One region of the Gordonia sp. SGD-V-85 genome, then DNA from elsewhere that is predicted to be linked to it. Evidence: predicted binding sites of a transcription regulator. Region 1 holds the regulator's gene; each other region holds the start of a gene.

Region 1 (4,212 bases):
CGCCCCCGCCGAGGCCGCTGCCGTCGCGGCCACCGAACAGTTCGCGGCGGTGTTCACCAAGCTCGGCGGACTGATGGCCGAGCGGGTCACCGATCTCAACGACGTGCGCGACCGGGTCCTCGCCGAACTGCTCGGCCTACCCGAACCTGGTGTGCCCACTCCGGAGGTGCCGTCGGTCCTGCTCGCCGACGACCTCGCGCCCGCCGACACCGCGGGCCTCGACCCCACGAGCACCATCGCCCTCGTCACCCGCCTCGGCGGACCGACCAGCCACACCGCGATCATCGCGCGCCAGCTGGGGATCCCGTGCGTGGTGGCGGTGGCCGACCTGGACGAGATCGAGCCCGGCACAACCGTTCTCGTCGACGGCAGCACCGGGCGAATCGAGGTGGAGCCCGATGCGGAGGCGGCCCGGGCTCGCGTCGACGAGGATCGGCGGCATGCCGCACTCGTCGCCGGCTGGACCGGTCCGGGGCAGACCGCCGACGGGGTGGCCGTGGCGGTGCTCGCCAACGTCGCCGACGGATCGTCGGCACGCGCCGCGGCCGGGTACCCAGTCGAGGGCGTCGGGCTCTTCCGCACCGAACTCGCGTTCCTCGAGCGTGCCGACGAACCGTCGGTGGACGAGCAGGCCGCGATCTACCGGGAGGTGCTCGATGCGTTCAACGGGCAGAAGGTGGTCATCCGCACCCTCGACGCCGGGTCCGACAAACCGCTCCGGTTCGTGACCCATCCCGACGAATCGAACCCAGCGCTCGGCGTGCGGGGTGATCGGATCGCGCTGGCGCACCCCGAGATCCGCGCGCATCAGCTCGACGCGATCGCGCAGGCCGCGTCGGGGTCGGCCGTCGCGCCGTGGGTCATGGCGCCGATGATCGCCTCGCCGGCGGAGGCGCGCACCTTCGCCGCCGAGGTCCGTGGCCGTGGTCTGGTCGCCGGGGTGATGATCGAGGTGCCCGCGGCGGCGATCCTGGCCGAAGCCGTCCTCGCCGAGGTGGACTTCGTGTCCATCGGCACCAACGATCTGACCCAGTACACGATGGCGGCCGACCGGATGTCGGCCGATCTCGCCGGACTGACCGACCCGTGGCAACCGGCCGTGTTGAGCCTCATCGCGGGAGTCGCGGCAGCGGGCGCACGTCAGGGAAAGCCGGTCGGGGTGTGCGGCGAGGCCGCCGCCGATCCGAACCTCGCCTGCGTGCTCGTCGGTCTCGGCGTCACCTCGCTGTCCAGCGCGCCGGCTGCTGCCGCGGCCGTGGGGGCCCGGCTCGGCGAGGTGTCCGCACCGGACTGCCGGGCCGCCGCCGAGGCCGCCCTGGCCACCTCGGATCCCGCCGCGGCGCGCGAGGCTGCCGCGGCGGTGCTCGACGGTTCGGTCGGCGGAGAGGTCAGACTCGCCGCATCACGGTGACGACCTTGCCGAGGATGACGGCATCGTTGCCCGGGATCGGATCGAACAGTTCGTTGTGCGGCATGAGCCAGACGTTGGGGCCCTGACGCTTGAAGGTCTTCACGGTGGCCTCGCCGTCGATCATGGCCGCGACGATGTCGCCGTTGTCGGCGACGTTCTGCTGCCGGACCACGACCCAGTCGCCGTCGCAGATCGCGGCGTCGATCATCGACTCGCCGACGACGCGCAACAGGAAGAGCGATCCCTCGCCGACCAGCTCACGGGGCAGCGGGAAGACGTCCTCGACGGCCTCCTCGGCCAGGATCGGACCGCCGGCCGCGATACGGCCGAGAACCGGCACGAAGGTCGGCTCGGGAAGCTGGCCGGCCGTCGGGGTGTCCGGCGACGGGGTGTCACTCGGGGCGATGTTGACCGCACGGGGACGGTTCGCGTCGCGCTTGAGCAGCCCCTTGCGTTCCAGCGTCCGCAACTGATGGGCCACCGACGACGTCGAGGCCAGGCCGACCTCGTCGCCGATCTCCCGGATGCTCGGCGGATAACCGCGCTCGCGCACCGAGCGGCGGATCACCTCCAGGACCCCGGCCTGTCGCGGGGTGAGTGAGGCCTCGGCGGCGGCGGCGTCGAACGGGGCCTCGTCGTCGGCGCCCCGCGCTCGGCCGCGCCTATCGCCGGTGTCACTCATGTTCGGTTCCTCTCGTCTTCGGAACGTGCTGGTAGATGGCTTGCGCCGGGTCCGAGCCTAGCGGAGTTCGACCGGCACCTCAAACATTTGTTCGATGTGTCGCGAGACTTTGTCGGGCCGTCGTGCTACAAATTCGAACATCAGTGCATCGAACATCTGATCGATGTTCGAACACCGACCGCGACACCCCGCACGATCCAGACACCAGAACACCGGAGGGCACCATGCGCACCGCCACTCTCGTCGCTCCCGTCCGCACCGACCGTCCCGACGCTGTCCGGCCCCCCACCGACCGCGCCGATCGGGTCCGGACGCGCGCCCCGCTGTCCGACGGCGGCCGGCCGATAGACAACCGGCCGGCCGGCACCCGACCGCGGGGTGCGTCGCCGGTGACCCCGCGGGTGGGCGGTACCCACTGTGGCTCTCCGGTCGGGGTGCGCGGGCGTGGCCCGGTCGGACCCGACGCGGCGGTGTTCCGTCGGCGCCGCCGCACCGCGGTCGCGCTCCTCGCCGGCGTCGGGCTGGCGTTCGTCGTGTGGGTGTTCGGTGTCGTGGGCCAGAACTACTCGGACTCGCTGACCCCGTCCGCCGTGAGTGCCGAGGTCGTCCACGTGCGCTCGGGGGACTCGCTCAGCTCGATCGCCGGCCGGGTGGCACCCGAGATGCCGCGCGAGGTCGTGATCGACGAGATCGTCGCGATGAACGATCTGGGGTCGAGCGCGCTGCAGGTGGGCCAGCCCCTGCTCACCCCCCGGTACCGCTGAGGCCGGGCGGTATCCTCGATGTCACAGGGGCCGGCCGACAAGCGGCGGGGCGCACGCTTCGGGTGCGTTCCAGCGTCCCGCGACCTGCGTGAGGACACGATGCGCTGCCCCTTCTGCAAGAACGACGACACCAAGGTCATCGACTCGCGTGTCGCAGATGAAGGGCAGGCCATCCGCCGCCGTCGCTCCTGTGTGGAGTGCGGTCGCCGGTTCTCGACCGTGGAGAGCGCCGTGCTCGCGGTGGTCAAACGCAACGGCGTGACCGAACCGTTCAGCCGGGAGAAGGTCATGCGCGGCGTGCGGCGAGCCTGTCAGGGCCGCCACGTCGCCGAGGACGCGCTCGCGCAACTCGCCCAGCAGGTCGAGGACACGGTGCGCGCCAGTGGATCGGCCGAGATCCCCAGCAACGAGGTCGGACTCGCCATCCTGGGTCCGCTCCGCGATCTTGACGAGGTGGCGTATCTGCGCTTCGCCTCGGTGTACCGGTCGTTCGACTCGGTGGAGGACTTCCAGCGCGAGATCGACGACCTGAAGGCGGCATCGGGTTCCGGGAGCGCGCTCGCCGAACCCGTGTCAGCCGAGTCGGTCCAGAGCTCGTAGGACCCGTTTCTCCGACACCGGGAACGCGGTACCGAGACGCTGGGCGAACAGCCCCACGCGCAACTCCTCGACGAGCCACTGCGCTTCGTCGTCGACCACCGCCCGCCGGTGCTCGGGTACCTGTTCGATGCGCTGGGCCCACCGTTCGACGACGCGATCGACGGCGGCCACCCCGGCCTGGTCGCGTGCTGCGGACGCGGGTAGTGCCTCCAGACGTGCTTGCGCGCCGTCGAGATAGCGCGGCAGATTCTCCAGGTGGCGTCGCGCGGTGGCCGCCACGAATCCGTCGAACACGAGGTGGGCGACCTGTTCGGCGACGTCGTCGGCAGCCAGCGAACCGGCGTGCCGGTCGATCGCCGCCCGCAGCGGGGCCATCCGTTCGAGGGCCGCGACGGCCAGCGAGAAGTAGTCCGGTGCGGCCGCGGCGACCCGTGGCCGGATCTGTTCGAGCAGCGCCGAGAAGGACTGCGGTGAGCGAACCGCGGCGAGCTCTGCGTCGTCGATGTCGGCGACCGTGTCCCGGGTCGCCCGGCGGGTGCAGTCGGCGAGCAGTGCCTCGATGGTCGAGTACGGGCTCTGGCTCAGGGCGAGTCGTTCGACCGGACTCAGCGAGCCGGCGATCCGCTTGTGCAGCGGAGGTATCGCGAGGTCGAGGAGGGCGACGATCCCTCGTCGCAGGAGGCGATCTCGTGTCTCGGGGCTCGCCGCATCGACGACGACGACGCCCCGCGCGTGGCCCTTCGCATCGGAGACCA
Region 2 (4,212 bases), on a different contig from region 1:
CGCTGCCCACCAGGTCAGTAGCGAACCGAGGACGATGATCCCCTCGCTGCGCAAGCCGCTGCAGAACGGCAACCAGAACGCGGTGAACGTCAGGGCGCCCGCCCAGATGGCCCACGAACTGCGCCGTACCGCGGGGCCGAGGCGTGGCAGCAGCACCCGGCTCAGGACGAACCACGACACGAGTCCGGCGACGAGTTGCGGGATGTGCATCCACAGCACGGACGGCGAGACCGACGACCACGCCGCGAGGAAGCTGTAGTACCAGTCGAACGGTGCTTCGGGGATGCCGTAGAAGCGGTAGTAGTTGGCGAGGTAGCCGAAACCGTCGGCGGTACGGCCCATGTTGAGGATGTAACCGTCGTCGGGCGAACCGGCCCCGAGGACGCTCCAAACCAGCAGGATCGCGGTGACGACCAAGTCGCTGGCCCGGGGTTTCAGTGAATGCCACCACGAGCGGGTGCGCGCGCCGATCCGCCGGTGGTACCCGCCGATGCGGTCGAGCAGCCCGAGCGCGACGACGGCGACGAGTACCGACAGCGCGGCGAGCACCATCACGATGATCTTGAGGATCGACGGGGACGACTCGTACCGGTTGTCGATGGCCACCTGCACGCGCAGGCCGTTACCAGCGGCGTCGCGTGCCTGTTCCGGGCTGAGGTTGCTGAAGATGCCGTCGACCTGCGGGCGGCGGTCCGGCGGCAGGGTCGTCGACTCGCCGAGCCCGACGAACTGCGCACCCGGGCCGGTGGGGGCGGAGAAGATGCGCAGTTCCGAGCATCGGCTCAGGTCGGCGCGGGAGGCGGTCGCGGCGAGACTGTTCCGGAAGGTCACGGTGATCGCGGCGTCGGTGGCGGTGACCCACAGCGACGAGGACTTCGAGCGTGGTGCGTTGGTCGGCATCGTGGCGAGGACCACGCCGTCCGGTGCCGACGTCAGCGTCGCGCACGGGATGCTCGCGTCGAGGGTCTGCGGGGTCTGCGCGATGAGCGGCGCCATCACCGACGACGTGTCGGCGTTCAGATCCTGCCCGGCCGGCCACTCGAAACCGGCGTCGACGGCCTTGACCGGCAGCAGCGGGGTGAGGGCACACAGCACGATGCCGGCGATCCCCGCCACGATCGCGATCCACCGGGAGGTGCCCGCGGAAATCCTGGTCCCGTGCCCCGACGATTCCGGCCCCGACGAGGACGGTTCGGCGGAATCCTCAGGCGAGGTCGGGGCTGTCACAGGCACGGTGCCTCATCGTAAGCGACGTCCCCCGGGGTACCTAGGGCCCACCCCGCGGCTCTGGAGGTTGGTGACGGCCTCCGCAGGCTCCGGTCTCCCGCTGGGAGCAGTAAGTGGGCCCGCTCCGAGCACAACAGTTCTTTCGCAGTCCACGACGGCCGTCAGGCCACAGCTGCTGAGGGGCGGCCGGAGCTTGCGGAGGGCGCGTCAACCCCCTGCTCCCTGAGGAGCGTCCGGAGCTTGCGGAGGGCGCGTCACGAAGGGTTCCGCACTGCAAAGACAGTTCTCGCCCGCGGGCGGACACTACCAGCAACCACCGACAATTTAAGGTGGCAACTCCGCGCAGCAAAGATTCTGTTGGACAACGTATTTCGAGCTGCCGTTTACCCTTCTTTCGTGTACAGTCGAACGTACATTCGCAGCACGGGTTCTCGGGGGAGGTGACCGTCATGTTCGATTCCCAGCAGGTCGACGGCACCGACACGCAGGCGCCCCGCGTGGTCGAGTTGGTGGCTGATCTGCATCGCACCCTGGACAAATTGCAGACCGTGGATCTGTCGCCGTGTACCGATGCCGAACTCGCTGAGGTGGCCGCGGAGACCGAACGCGCCATCGCGCGTCTGACCGTTGCCGGTGACCGGCAGATCGATCAGGTCGAGGCCCGCGACCTGCCCCGCAAGGCCGGGTGCCGCACCCTGATGCAGTTCATGACGCACCGGCTGCGGGTGTCGAACCCGATGCGCCGCCGTAAGCAGATGGACGCCACCGCCACCCGCACCAGCCTCGGCGGCGAGGTCCTCCCACCCGAACACCCCTGCCTCGCCGAAGCTTTCGCACAAGGCGCAGTCGGCACCGCCCACGTACAAGCCACCCTCGACGTCCTCGACCGCATCCCCGGCACCATCGACCACGACATCAAGGTCGCCGCCGAACGACAGATGGCGGAGATCGCCGAAGCCCACACCCCCGCCGAGATCACCCAGCTCGGTGCGCGGCTGCTCGCCCACCTCGACCCCGACGGCACTCTGTCCGACGACACCGACCAGAAACGACGCCGCGGCCTGTGGATCGGCCGGCAACGCGCCGATGGCACCGCCAAGATCTCCGGCACCCTGACACCCGCACTCGCCGCCCGACTCACCATGATGTTCGCCGTGTGGGGCAAACCCGGACTCAACAACCCCGACGACCCCGCCTCGCCCAGCGGGCCGGCCGGTGCCGCCGACCCCGACGCCCTGGCCACCGCAGCCGACCGCGACGGCCGCACCCTCGCCCAGTCCAATCACGACGCGCTCGACGCGGCACTCGCCGCAGGTTTCGCCGACGGCGCACTCGGCACCTCGCACCGCGGCCTGCCCGTCCAACTGATCATCAAAGCCGACCTCGGCGACCTCGTCCGCGAAGCCGGACTCGCGACCACCGCCACCGGCACCCTGCTGCCCATCCGGGACTTGATCGCGATGGCCGGTGACGTCCAGCCGTGGTTGGCGATCTTCAAAGACGCCACCACTGTGCCGCTGCACTTCGGGCGCGGCAGACGTCTGGCCACCCGCGAACAGCGCCTCGTCTCTTTCGCCCGCCCCGACGGGGAAGTGTGCTCGGCACCCGGGTGTGATCAGCCCGCCACCCAGGTCGACATGCATCACGCCCACAGGGATTGGGCCAAGGGCGGTCTCACCGACATCGACGACCTCGCCCCGGCCTGCCCGCGACATAACCGGATGGTCGGTGACCAGCCCGGGCAGTACACCACCCGCATCGCCCGGTCCGGACCCGACGAAGGCCGCTGCCTGTGGCGGTTGAACGCCGAACCTGGCGCACCGCCCAACCCCGAGCGCCTCAACCGCCGACCCGACATACCCCGGCGGTTCGCAGAACACCTGAACACCGTGCGCAACGACATCCACGGACCTGCCACCAGGCCCGGCGATGAGTCACGCCCGACCCTTCGTGACGCGCCCTCCGCAAGCTCCGGGCGCTCCTCAGGGAGCAGCGGGCGCCCCGACGCCGTCGGCTACGGCGACCGCGGCCTCCGTCTCGAACTCGCTTATCGCGAACTGGTCCATCCGCGAACACCGCCGGAGCACCTCACCAGCCCACCGCTGACCCCGGTCGAAGCAGAACTCGCACGCATACTCACCGACCACCGGTGACGGCAAAGCAGATCGCCTCGCCGACTACCACCGCGGCGACCGGGCCGCCTAACCGTCAGTGCCGCAACGGCGCGGGACTCCACAGTCCGCTGCGGGTGGCGGTGCCGGTCTCGATCTCGGCGAGCGTGTCGACGTCGCCGTACGGTTCGTAGCGTTCGAGGGCGCCCCAGTCGCGTCCGATGTCGGCCATCAGATAGGTCGGCACCGCCGTCGCCTGCTGGGAGACCTCGAGCCAGCCGAGCGGACCGCCGCCGAAGCGGTTCTGCCACGCCGACACCGCAGCCGCCAGATCCGAGCCCGGCTTGATGCGCCACTTCGGGATCTCCGCGACCCCGACGTCGTGGGTGAACGGACGTTGGCACGGGAACGCCAGGCCCGAGGTCCAGTCGATGTGGACCGGGTCGGTGCTGCCGACGACGTCCTGCAGGGTGTCCATCTGCGGGATCCGCGGCGGGGTGAGCACGATGAACCGGTCCTCGGCCAGGTTGTCGTCGGTGGCGACGATCCGCACGGCGGTGGTGTCCGACGGCAGCTCGTCGGTGTTGTAGCGGAGGTTGCGCCACGACGGCCGTGGGCCGGGATCGATCAGTTCGGTCTCTCCGGCGGCCTCGAGGTCGGCGTCGCGGGTGTCGGGACCGATGGGGTCCGCGGTGTACTCGAGCATCACGTTCGGGTTGTCGTACTCGCCGGCCACCGACATCGTGAGCAGCGGGCGGTCCCGCCAATCCGTCGGAAGCGCATACCACCCGGAGGTGAGGCGGGCCGGGACCTGGTCGAGCTTGGAGTAGCTGCCCATGACCGGGGTCGAGCCGGGATCGAGGAAGAACGGGAG
Region 3 (4,212 bases), on a different contig from region 1:
ATCGTCGCCGGGTCCATCATCATCAACCTGTTCTCCGGCGGCGACGACGTCGAAAAGGTCGCCGTCGTGGGTCAGCCGGCCGCCGTCGCCGAATCCATCGTCTCCGTCGGTGAGGCCTCCGGCACGACGATCGCCACCGAGCCGGCCGACACCGTCGAACAGGCACGCGATCGGGTCAACAGCGGCGACGTGAAGGCCGCGCTGGTGCCCGGAGAGACGCCGGGATCGTATGTGATCATCACCAAGGACAGCCTCGAACCGGCTGTGGAGGGCCCGATCCGCACCGCGGTGTCGCAGGCGAATCTCTCTGCGGCACTGGCCGAACGCGGTGTCGATGCCGCCACCCTGCCGACCGTGGACATCTCGGTCTCGCAGACCGAACCGGACAACCCCGACGAGGGACAGCGCCTGCTCATCGCGATGGTCGGCGTGGTGCTGCTCGTCACCGCGATCATGATGGGCGGCACGATGGTCGCCGTCGGCGTCGTCGAGGAGAAGACGTCGCGCGTCGTGGAACTGCTCCTGGCGACCATCAAGCCGCTGCATCTGCTGTGGGGCAAGATCATCGGCATCGGTGTGGTCGCCCTCGGGCAGGTGGTGCTGCTCGGTGCCACCGCGCTGATCGCGGGCACCGCGACCGGAATCCTCACCCTTCCGGGCGCCGCCATCGGGATGTTCGCGGCGGTGATCGCCTGGTTCCTGCTCGGCTTCCTGTTCTTCTCCTCGCTCTACGCGGCAACCGGGGCCATCGTCTCCCGGCAGGAGGAGCTGAACTCGTCGTCCGCGCCGCTGACATTCCTTGCGGTGGCGGTGCTGTACTCCGGCATCTTCGGTGTGCAGGCGATGGATTCGACGTTGATCGAGGTGCTCAGCTGGATACCGCCGTTCAGCGCGGCACTCATGCCGATGCGCATCGCGACCGGTGACACCGATGCCGTCCAGATCATCGTCACCTTCGGCCTGATGGGCGCCGCGTGCGCGGCCGCCACGTGGATCGCCGCGCGGATTTACCAGCGGTCCATCCTGCGCACCGGCTCGCGGATCGGCTGGGGCGAGGTACTCAAGCTCGCCCGCTGAGCCTGAGGAGCGAGCTTGCGAGCGTCACCCTCCGATCCCTGAGGAGCGAGCTTGCGAGCGTCACCCTCCGATCCCTGAGGTGCGAGCGTCACCCTCCGATCCCTGAGGAGCGAGCTTGCGAGCGTCACGAAGGGTCCTGTTGCGATGCGTGACAGGACCCTTCGCCGCGCCCTCCGCTGGTCGAGCCGATACCCCCCTGCGCTGGTTGAGCCGGCAACGAGCCGCTAGGCGAGTCGCCCACCCCCGCTGGTTGAGCCGGCAACGAGCCGCTAGGCGAGTCGCCCACCCCCGCTGGTTGAGCCGGCAACGAGCCGCTAGGCGAGTCGCCGTGTCGAAACCACTCGGCGACCCGACGATCTCAGCCATCACGAGCCCGGCCGGCACCATACCGCAACGCCCAGCGCACATTTCGTCTACGACGCGTCATCTGCTGTGGAGACTCATCCGGACTTGTCGGTGGCCGGGTTTACATTGTTTTTCAACGGATCACCTGGTCGCAGCGGGTGAGTGGACAGGCGTCGGGGGGCGTTGTGAAGGCATGGACCGATCTACCGGGCGAGTACATCGCCGGGGTCGATCCTGCCCACGCCGCCGAGACCGACATGGTGTCGTTGATGGCCGGCCTCGACGCCACCCGGCGCGGCGAGTCCTACCTCGCCTGGCACCGCTATCAGACGATCGCGGCGATGACCGACCGCCTGATCACCACCAGCGCGTCCGGGTTCGTGATGGACGGCCATGCTGACTGCGCGGCCCGCATCGCCCGCCAGGCCGGGGTGTCCCGCCGGCATGCCGAGACCCTGATCGATGAGGCGATCGCGCTGCGGGATCGGCTCCCCGAGGTTGCCGACACGTTGCGTGACGGGGTCCTGTCGCAGTGGCAGATCCGGCTGATCATCTCCCGCACCGAACTGATCCCCACCGATGACCCGATCACCCCCGCGTTGGATGCCGAGATCGCCGACACTGTGCGTCGCCGAAAAGGCGTGTGGGATCGGGCGCGCCTGCGCGACATGGTCGACCGCCTCGTGTTCCGCCACGACCCCGACGCGGTACGCCAACGCCGCAAAGACGCGATGGATCAGCGTGGGGTGTGGACCCACGAACTGCCCGACGGCACCGCCGAACTCACCGCCGTCATGTCGGCGGAAAACGTGCGGATCTCGGCCAAAGCCGTCGCCATCCTCGCCGACACGGTCTGTCAGCGAGACGCCCGCACCCAGGGGATACGACGATCCGATGCGATGTTCGCGCTGTTGACCCGCACCAGCTTCGACTGCCAATGCGACGACGACGATCCCTGCACTGCCGACATCCCGGATCCACAGAGCGTCCTCGACGCGGTCCGCGCCGAGATCGTGATCCATGTAGTCACCGATGCCGCCACCCTCGCCGGGGCACCCGGGGTCGGGTTCCTCGACGAACACGGCATCATCAGCGACGAACACGTCCGTGACCTCGCCGCCCGCCCCGACGCCACGCTGTCCCCGGTCACCCCCGCCCGCACCCAACCCACCTACGTCGCCCCCAGCACCAACGACGCCGACCAGCGGCGGACCGCCCAGCGCCCGGCACCAGCCGAGGACACCCGAGCCGACGCCGCCACGACCGGCGCACACGGCGAAAACGACACCGACGCAGACGAACCCGATCGACCCGTCGAGACCACCGCGAGTGTCGCAGTGGTCTACCCGGCCACCCACCCCGGCAACGGATACCGGCCCACCACGTCGTGCGCCGACTTCGTGCGAGTCCGGGACGGATACTGCACCGAACCCGGCTGCACCCGTTCAGCGTTCGCGTGCGATCTCGACCACGTCACCGAATACGACCACACCGACCCCGCCCGCGGTGGGGCGACGTCGAGTGAGAACCTCAACACCAAATGCCGCCCCGGTCACCTGTTCAAAACCCACGGGGACTGGGTCGATGTGCAATACCGCGACGACGACGGACGCCTGGTCACCGAATACGAAACCCCCGAAGGGGTCACCCTGCCCGGCGACGCCGAAACCCTCGAAGACACCTTCCCCAACCTGCGGCGTATCCGGTTCGAACAAGCCGCCCAAGCCCCACCCACCCCACGCGTCATCGCCTCCGTCAACCCGGAGCGCACACACAGCCGACTGGACGCCAAACACGCCCGCCGGCGACAAGAACGCGCCCGCAACAAGAAACGACGCGAAGCCGAACTCGAAGCCGACCGTCGCGACTTCCTCGAGAACCCGCCACCATTCTGACGGACTCGTCCTCTGAGGTCAGCTAGATCTGGCCGAAACGGCGGAGCGCTTCCTCGCGCTCGGCCTTGTGATCGACCATCGGCTCGGGATAGTCGTCGGCGTCGACGTCACCGACCCAGCGTCGGATGTACTCGCCGTCGGGATCGAACTTCTTGGCCTGCGCCTCGGGGTTGAACACCCGGAAGTACGGCGCCGCATCGGTTCCCGTACCGGCGGCCCACTGCCAGCCGTGGTTGTTCGACGCCATGTCACCGTCGATGAGCTGCTCGAGGAACCATTCCGCTCCCCACCACCACGGCAGGTGCAGGTCCTTGACGAGGAAGGACGCGGTCACCATGCGCACCCGATTATGCATGTACCCGGTCTCCGCGAGCTGACGCATCCCGGCGTCGACGAGCGGAAAACCGGTACGCCCTGCCTTCCACGCGTCGAAACGCTCGTAGGCCTTCTTGTCGGTGTCGAGGTCGATGCCGTCGAACTGTCGATTCCAGTTGTGCCACAAGCTATGTGGCCAGTGGAACAGCACGTCGGCGTAGAAGTCGCGGAAGGCGAGTTCGCGTAGATACGCTTGCGGCCCCTTGCCCTTGCCGAGATCGGCGGCCATCGTGCGGGGATGGATGTTGCCGTATTTGAGATACGCCGACATCCGGCTGGTGCTGTCACCCGCGGGATCGTTGCGGCCGGAGTCGTAGTCGGCGAGACCGTTGTCGACGTACTCGGCCCACCGCTCGAGCGCCGCGTCTTCACCGGCGGGCAACGACAAACCGGTCGGCGACTTCGGTACTTTGATGCGCCCGGTCTTCGTCAGGTCCGACGGGTCGACGATCTCCTTCGCAGGCACCGACGAGTCGGCGGGCGCACGCCAGCCGTGGTCACGCCACCGCTTGAAGTACGG
Region 4 (4,212 bases), on a different contig from region 1:
ATCGCCGCCGCGATCCTCGAGGAGGGACACACTGAGGCGGCCTTCATCATCGTCGGGTCGGGACCGAATGGAGCCGATCCCCATCACGAGTTCTCCGACCGGGTCATCGAGCGGTCCGACATCGTCGTGATCGACATCGGCGGTCCGGTAGAGCCGGGCTACAACTCCGATTCCACGCGCACCTACTGCTTCGACGATCCGCCCGCCGAGATCGCCGACGCCTACGCCGCTCTGCTCGAGGCCCAACGCGCGGCGGTGGCCGCCGTCCGGCCGGGGGTGAGCGCGTCCTCGATCGACGCGGCGGCGCGTGATCTCCTGGCGGAGCGTGGCCTGGCCGATCGATTCATCCATCGGACGGGCCACGGGATCGGGCTGTCGGTGCACGAGGAGCCGTACATCGTCGGCGGCAACGACATTCCGTTGCGCCCGGGCATGGCGTTCAGCGTCGAGCCGGGGGTCTACGTGCCCGGTCACTGGGGTGCCCGCATCGAGGACATCGTCGTCGTGACCGATGACGGCTGCGAGTCGCTCAACAACCGCCCGCACGACCTCGTCCGGCTGTAGGACTCACACTGCTGCCGCGCGTCGTCGGTTCATCTCGTACGACAACGACATCGCTCTGACGCCGGGAGGCGGGCACGCCTGTCCGACCGTTGAACGTCATTTCGGCTGCTGGAATTCGATCGAGGTCCGTCGGGCGAGTCGAAGTTCGCTGATCGCGAGTTTGATCTATGGACGCGAACTAGTGGGTGGCGAGAAGCTCGGCGAGGAACGCTTCGACGACGGAGGACTTGGGTCGGGGTGGTCGGACGTCGATGACGTGGCTGATCGTCGCCCATGAGCGGCGTGCGTCGATGTGGGTGTGGCCGTCTGGGCGTGGGTGATCGCCGGGCCGGGGTGGTGGTCCGTGGATCTCGTCGCGCACGGTGTTCAGGTGGTGTGCGAACCGTCGGGGTATGTCGGGTCGACGGTTGAGGCGGTCGGGGTTGGGTGGCGCGCCGGGTTCGGCGTTCAACCGCCACACGCAGCGACCTTCGTCGGGTCCGGACCGAGCGATGCGGGTGGTGTATTGACCGGGCTTGTCGCCGACCATGCGGTTGTGGCGTGGGCACGCCGGGGCGAGGTCGTCGATGTTAGTGAGACCACCCTTGGCCCAGTCCTTCTGGGCGTGGTGGAGTTCGACGTGGGTGGCGGGCTGGTCACACCCGGGTGCCGAGCACACTTCACCGTCGGGGCGGGCAAACGACGCGAGGCGTTGTTCGCGCGTGGCGAGACGTTTGCCCCTACCGAAGTGCAGCGGCACGGTGGTGTGGTCTTTGAAGATCGCCAACCACGGTTGGATGTCGGCGGCCATCTCGATCAGGTCCGGGATGGGCAGCAGGGTGCCGGTAGCAGTGGTCGCGAGGCCGGCTTCACGAATCAGATCACCGAGGTCGGCTTTGATGATCAGCTGCACCGGCAGCCCACGATGCGAGGTGCCGAGAGTCCCGTCGGCGAATCCGGCGGCCAGCGCGGCATCGAGGGCGTCGTGATTGGTCTGGGCGGGGGTGCGGCCGTCGCGGTCGGCGGCGGCTGTCAGGGCGTCGGGGTCGGCGGTGCCGGCGGGCCCGGACGGAGACTGCGGGTCGTCGGGGTTGTTGAGGCCGGGTTTTCCCCAGACAGCGAACATCATCGTGAGTCGGGCGGCGAGTGCGGGGGTCAGGGTGCCCGAGATCTTGGCGGTGCCGTCAGCGCGTTGCCGTCCGATCCACAGGCCGCGGCGTCGTTTCTGGTCGGTGTCGTCGGTCAGGGTGCCGTCGGGGTCGAGGTGAGCGAGCAGGCGGGCACCGAGTTGGGTGATGTCGGCAGGGATGTGGTCGGCGGCGATCTCGGCCATCTGTCGTTCGGCGGCGACCTTGATGTCGTGGTCGATGGCCACCGGGATGCGGTCGAGGACGTCCAAGGCGGCCTGCACGTGCGCGGAGCCGACCGCACCCGCGGCGAACGCTTCAGCGAGGCACGGATGTTCAGGTGGTAGGACCTCGCCGCCGAGGCTGGTGCGGGTGGCGGTGGCATCCATCTGCTTACGACGCCGCATCGGGTTGGAGACCCGCAGCCGGTGGGTCATGTACTGCATGAGTGTCCGACAGCCTGCTTTGCGGGGCAGGTCGCGGGCCTCGACCTGATCGATCTGCCGGTCACCGGCCACGGTCAACCGTGCGATCGCTTTCTCGGTGTCGGCCGCCACATCCGCCAACTCGGTATCGGTACACGGCGCCAGGTCCACGGTCTGCAGTTCGTCGAGGATGCGGTGGAGGTCGGCCACCAGTTCGACGGCACGCGGTTGCGGCGTCGCGGATTCATCAGACATGGTCACCTCCCCCGAGAACCGTTGCTGCGAATGTACGTTCGAGTGTACATCAAAATGGACGCGCGTCAATCTCAAAAGCTATGTCATTCAACGCTATTCGGCGAGAGCGAGTTGTCGGTACCTCGTGATAGAGGGAAACCCCGATGCCGGCGATGCCGAGCGTTGACCCGACGAGGTCGATGCGCATGTGATGGGCCACCGCCCACCCGGCCGGCCGTCGGGAGTAGCAGTCGGTCATCGTGGCTCATACAGGTTGGTGCCGTCAGCGATCGGCAGATACGCGATGTCTCCGACACACGCCCGATTCGGGGCGCAAGCGGCGAAGTCGCGGCTCAGCAAGTCCGACCACGCATAGCATGATCAGCTTCCGTCCGCGCTGCCCGCGCGAGGGCTGCCTTCCGCCACCCGTGAACGATGAGCACGCGATCGTGAAAAGCTCGCATTGCCACCTCACCGGGTAGGTGTCGAGCCGCTTCGGCGACAAACGCCGAACGGCTCACAAGTTCGTCTCCCCGACGAAATACTCGACCGCCAACGGTCTTGCGGGTCAGTGCCGTAGCGGTCGAGCCAGTGACGCAGCGTGCCGCGCTCGTCGCCGAGATCGGCGGCGATATTACGCACCGTGGCCTCGGGGGTCGACTCGTACAAGTCCACCGCGTCCTGACGAAACCGCTCTCACTCGTGTCGTCGAGCCGTAGATCGATCGACTCGCTTCCTCCAGCTCGTTGCCGGATTCAACGTGTCCGAGATCTGGGGTCAGGTCACCCTCGGACCCCGAGCCGGTTGTCCTCGATGTCGCAGATCGCCGGTCACACCAGCGTGCGGAGTGCGTCACCGTTCGGGAAGTTCCGGCCGGCCTTGATGACTATGCGAATGAACCGGACCGAACCTGCTGACGACGCCAGCGCCCACGTCAAGCAGCGTCCGACTTCACACGTGGGCACTAGCTGAACAGCGACGCCGAACCCAGTACGCGACTCACGCTTATCTCGATCACGACGCGGCGCGGGTTCGGCCTGGGCTCCCGGTATCGCTGGGCGTAGCGCTGCTCGGCCTCGCGCACGCGCTCGGGCTCACGACGCACCGTGGCGGGACCCTCCAGGGTCAGCCATCGCGGGCCGTCGACGTTGGTGACGGCCGCGTAGCCACCCCGCTCGGTGTTGCGGACCTTCTGATTGCCGTCCGAGGTGATGACCCTCGCCAGGCCGGCGTCGGGATCCCAGGTGAACCCGACGGCCACGGCATGGGGGGTGCCGTCGGCGCGCAGCGTGGTGAGGGTCCCGAGGTGGCGTTCGACGAGGAAGGCGAGCGCATCGGGCCCGAGATCAGCGGCGTTACGAGGCATGACACCAAACTAGCCGCGACGCCGCACACGGTCGGTCGCGGGGCCGATGCGATACTGGCAGCCATGGCGTCACGCAGCAGATGGGCATCAGCGCGTCCGGACACCGACCCGTCCGGTGCCCTCGTGCTGTTCGGCGGCCGCAGCGAGATCGGCGTCGCCACCGCGGCGCGCCTCGCATCCGGGCGGACCGTCGTCCTGGCGGCCCGCCGTCCCGACGACCTCGCGGCCGAGTCCGCACGACTGCTCGAAGCCGGTGCAACCGAGGTACACACCGTCGCCTTCGACGCGAACGACACCGACAGCCACCCAACGCTCGTCGAGTCGTTGGCGCAGCGACACGGTCCGATCGGGATCGCGATCATCGCGTTCGGGATCCTCGGCGACCAGGCTCGCGCCGAAACCGATGTGCCGCATGCACTTCAGATCGCCCACACCGACTACTACGCCCACATCAGCGTGCTCACCCCGCTCGCTTCGGTACTGCGCACGCAGGGCTCCGGAACCATCATCGTCTTCT

Evidence for each region. The regulator LexA, encoded in region 1, represses DNA repair genes until DNA is damaged. The targets are predictions, from matches to a motif close to CGAACANNTGTTCG.
Region 2: the regulator LexA is predicted to act here: its motif matches at 1,633-1,646, upstream of AS181_RS07355 (HNH endonuclease signature motif containing protein).
Region 3: the regulator LexA is predicted to act here: its motif matches at 1,561-1,574, upstream of AS181_RS10810 (HNH endonuclease signature motif containing protein).
Region 4: the regulator LexA is predicted to act here: its motif matches at 2,378-2,391, upstream of AS181_RS04720 (HNH endonuclease signature motif containing protein).

What each region holds. Positions count from the first base shown of each region.
Region 1 covers NZ_LNQO01000002.1:294,539-298,750, forward strand. Annotated here, with positions in the region: gene AS181_RS03430 (phosphoenolpyruvate--protein phosphotransferase) at 1-1,411, shown strand, start outside; gene lexA (transcriptional repressor LexA) at 1,389-2,093, opposite strand; gene AS181_RS03440 (LysM peptidoglycan-binding domain-containing protein) at 2,318-2,857, shown strand; gene nrdR (transcriptional regulator NrdR) at 2,957-3,457, shown strand; gene hrpA (ATP-dependent RNA helicase HrpA) at 3,431-4,212, opposite strand, start outside.
Region 2 covers NZ_LNQO01000005.1:71,398-75,609, forward strand. Annotated here, with positions in the region: gene AS181_RS07350 (arabinosyltransferase domain-containing protein) at 1-1,233, opposite strand, end outside; gene AS181_RS07355 (HNH endonuclease signature motif containing protein) at 1,677-3,380, shown strand; gene AS181_RS07360 (arabinosyltransferase domain-containing protein) at 3,436-4,212, opposite strand, start outside.
Region 3 covers NZ_LNQO01000007.1:210,001-214,212, forward strand. Annotated here, with positions in the region: gene AS181_RS10805 (ABC transporter permease) at 1-1,077, shown strand, start outside; gene AS181_RS10810 (HNH endonuclease signature motif containing protein) at 1,608-3,317, shown strand; gene AS181_RS10815 (cryptochrome/photolyase family protein) at 3,340-4,212, opposite strand, start outside.
Region 4 covers NZ_LNQO01000003.1:179,455-183,666, forward strand. Annotated here, with positions in the region: gene AS181_RS04715 (M24 family metallopeptidase) at 1-564, shown strand, start outside; gene AS181_RS04720 (HNH endonuclease signature motif containing protein) at 743-2,350, opposite strand; partial or broken gene AS181_RS25745 (hypothetical protein) at 2,499-3,004, opposite strand; gene AS181_RS04725 (PPOX class F420-dependent oxidoreductase) at 3,294-3,695, opposite strand; gene AS181_RS04730 (SDR family NAD(P)-dependent oxidoreductase) at 3,759-4,212, shown strand, end outside.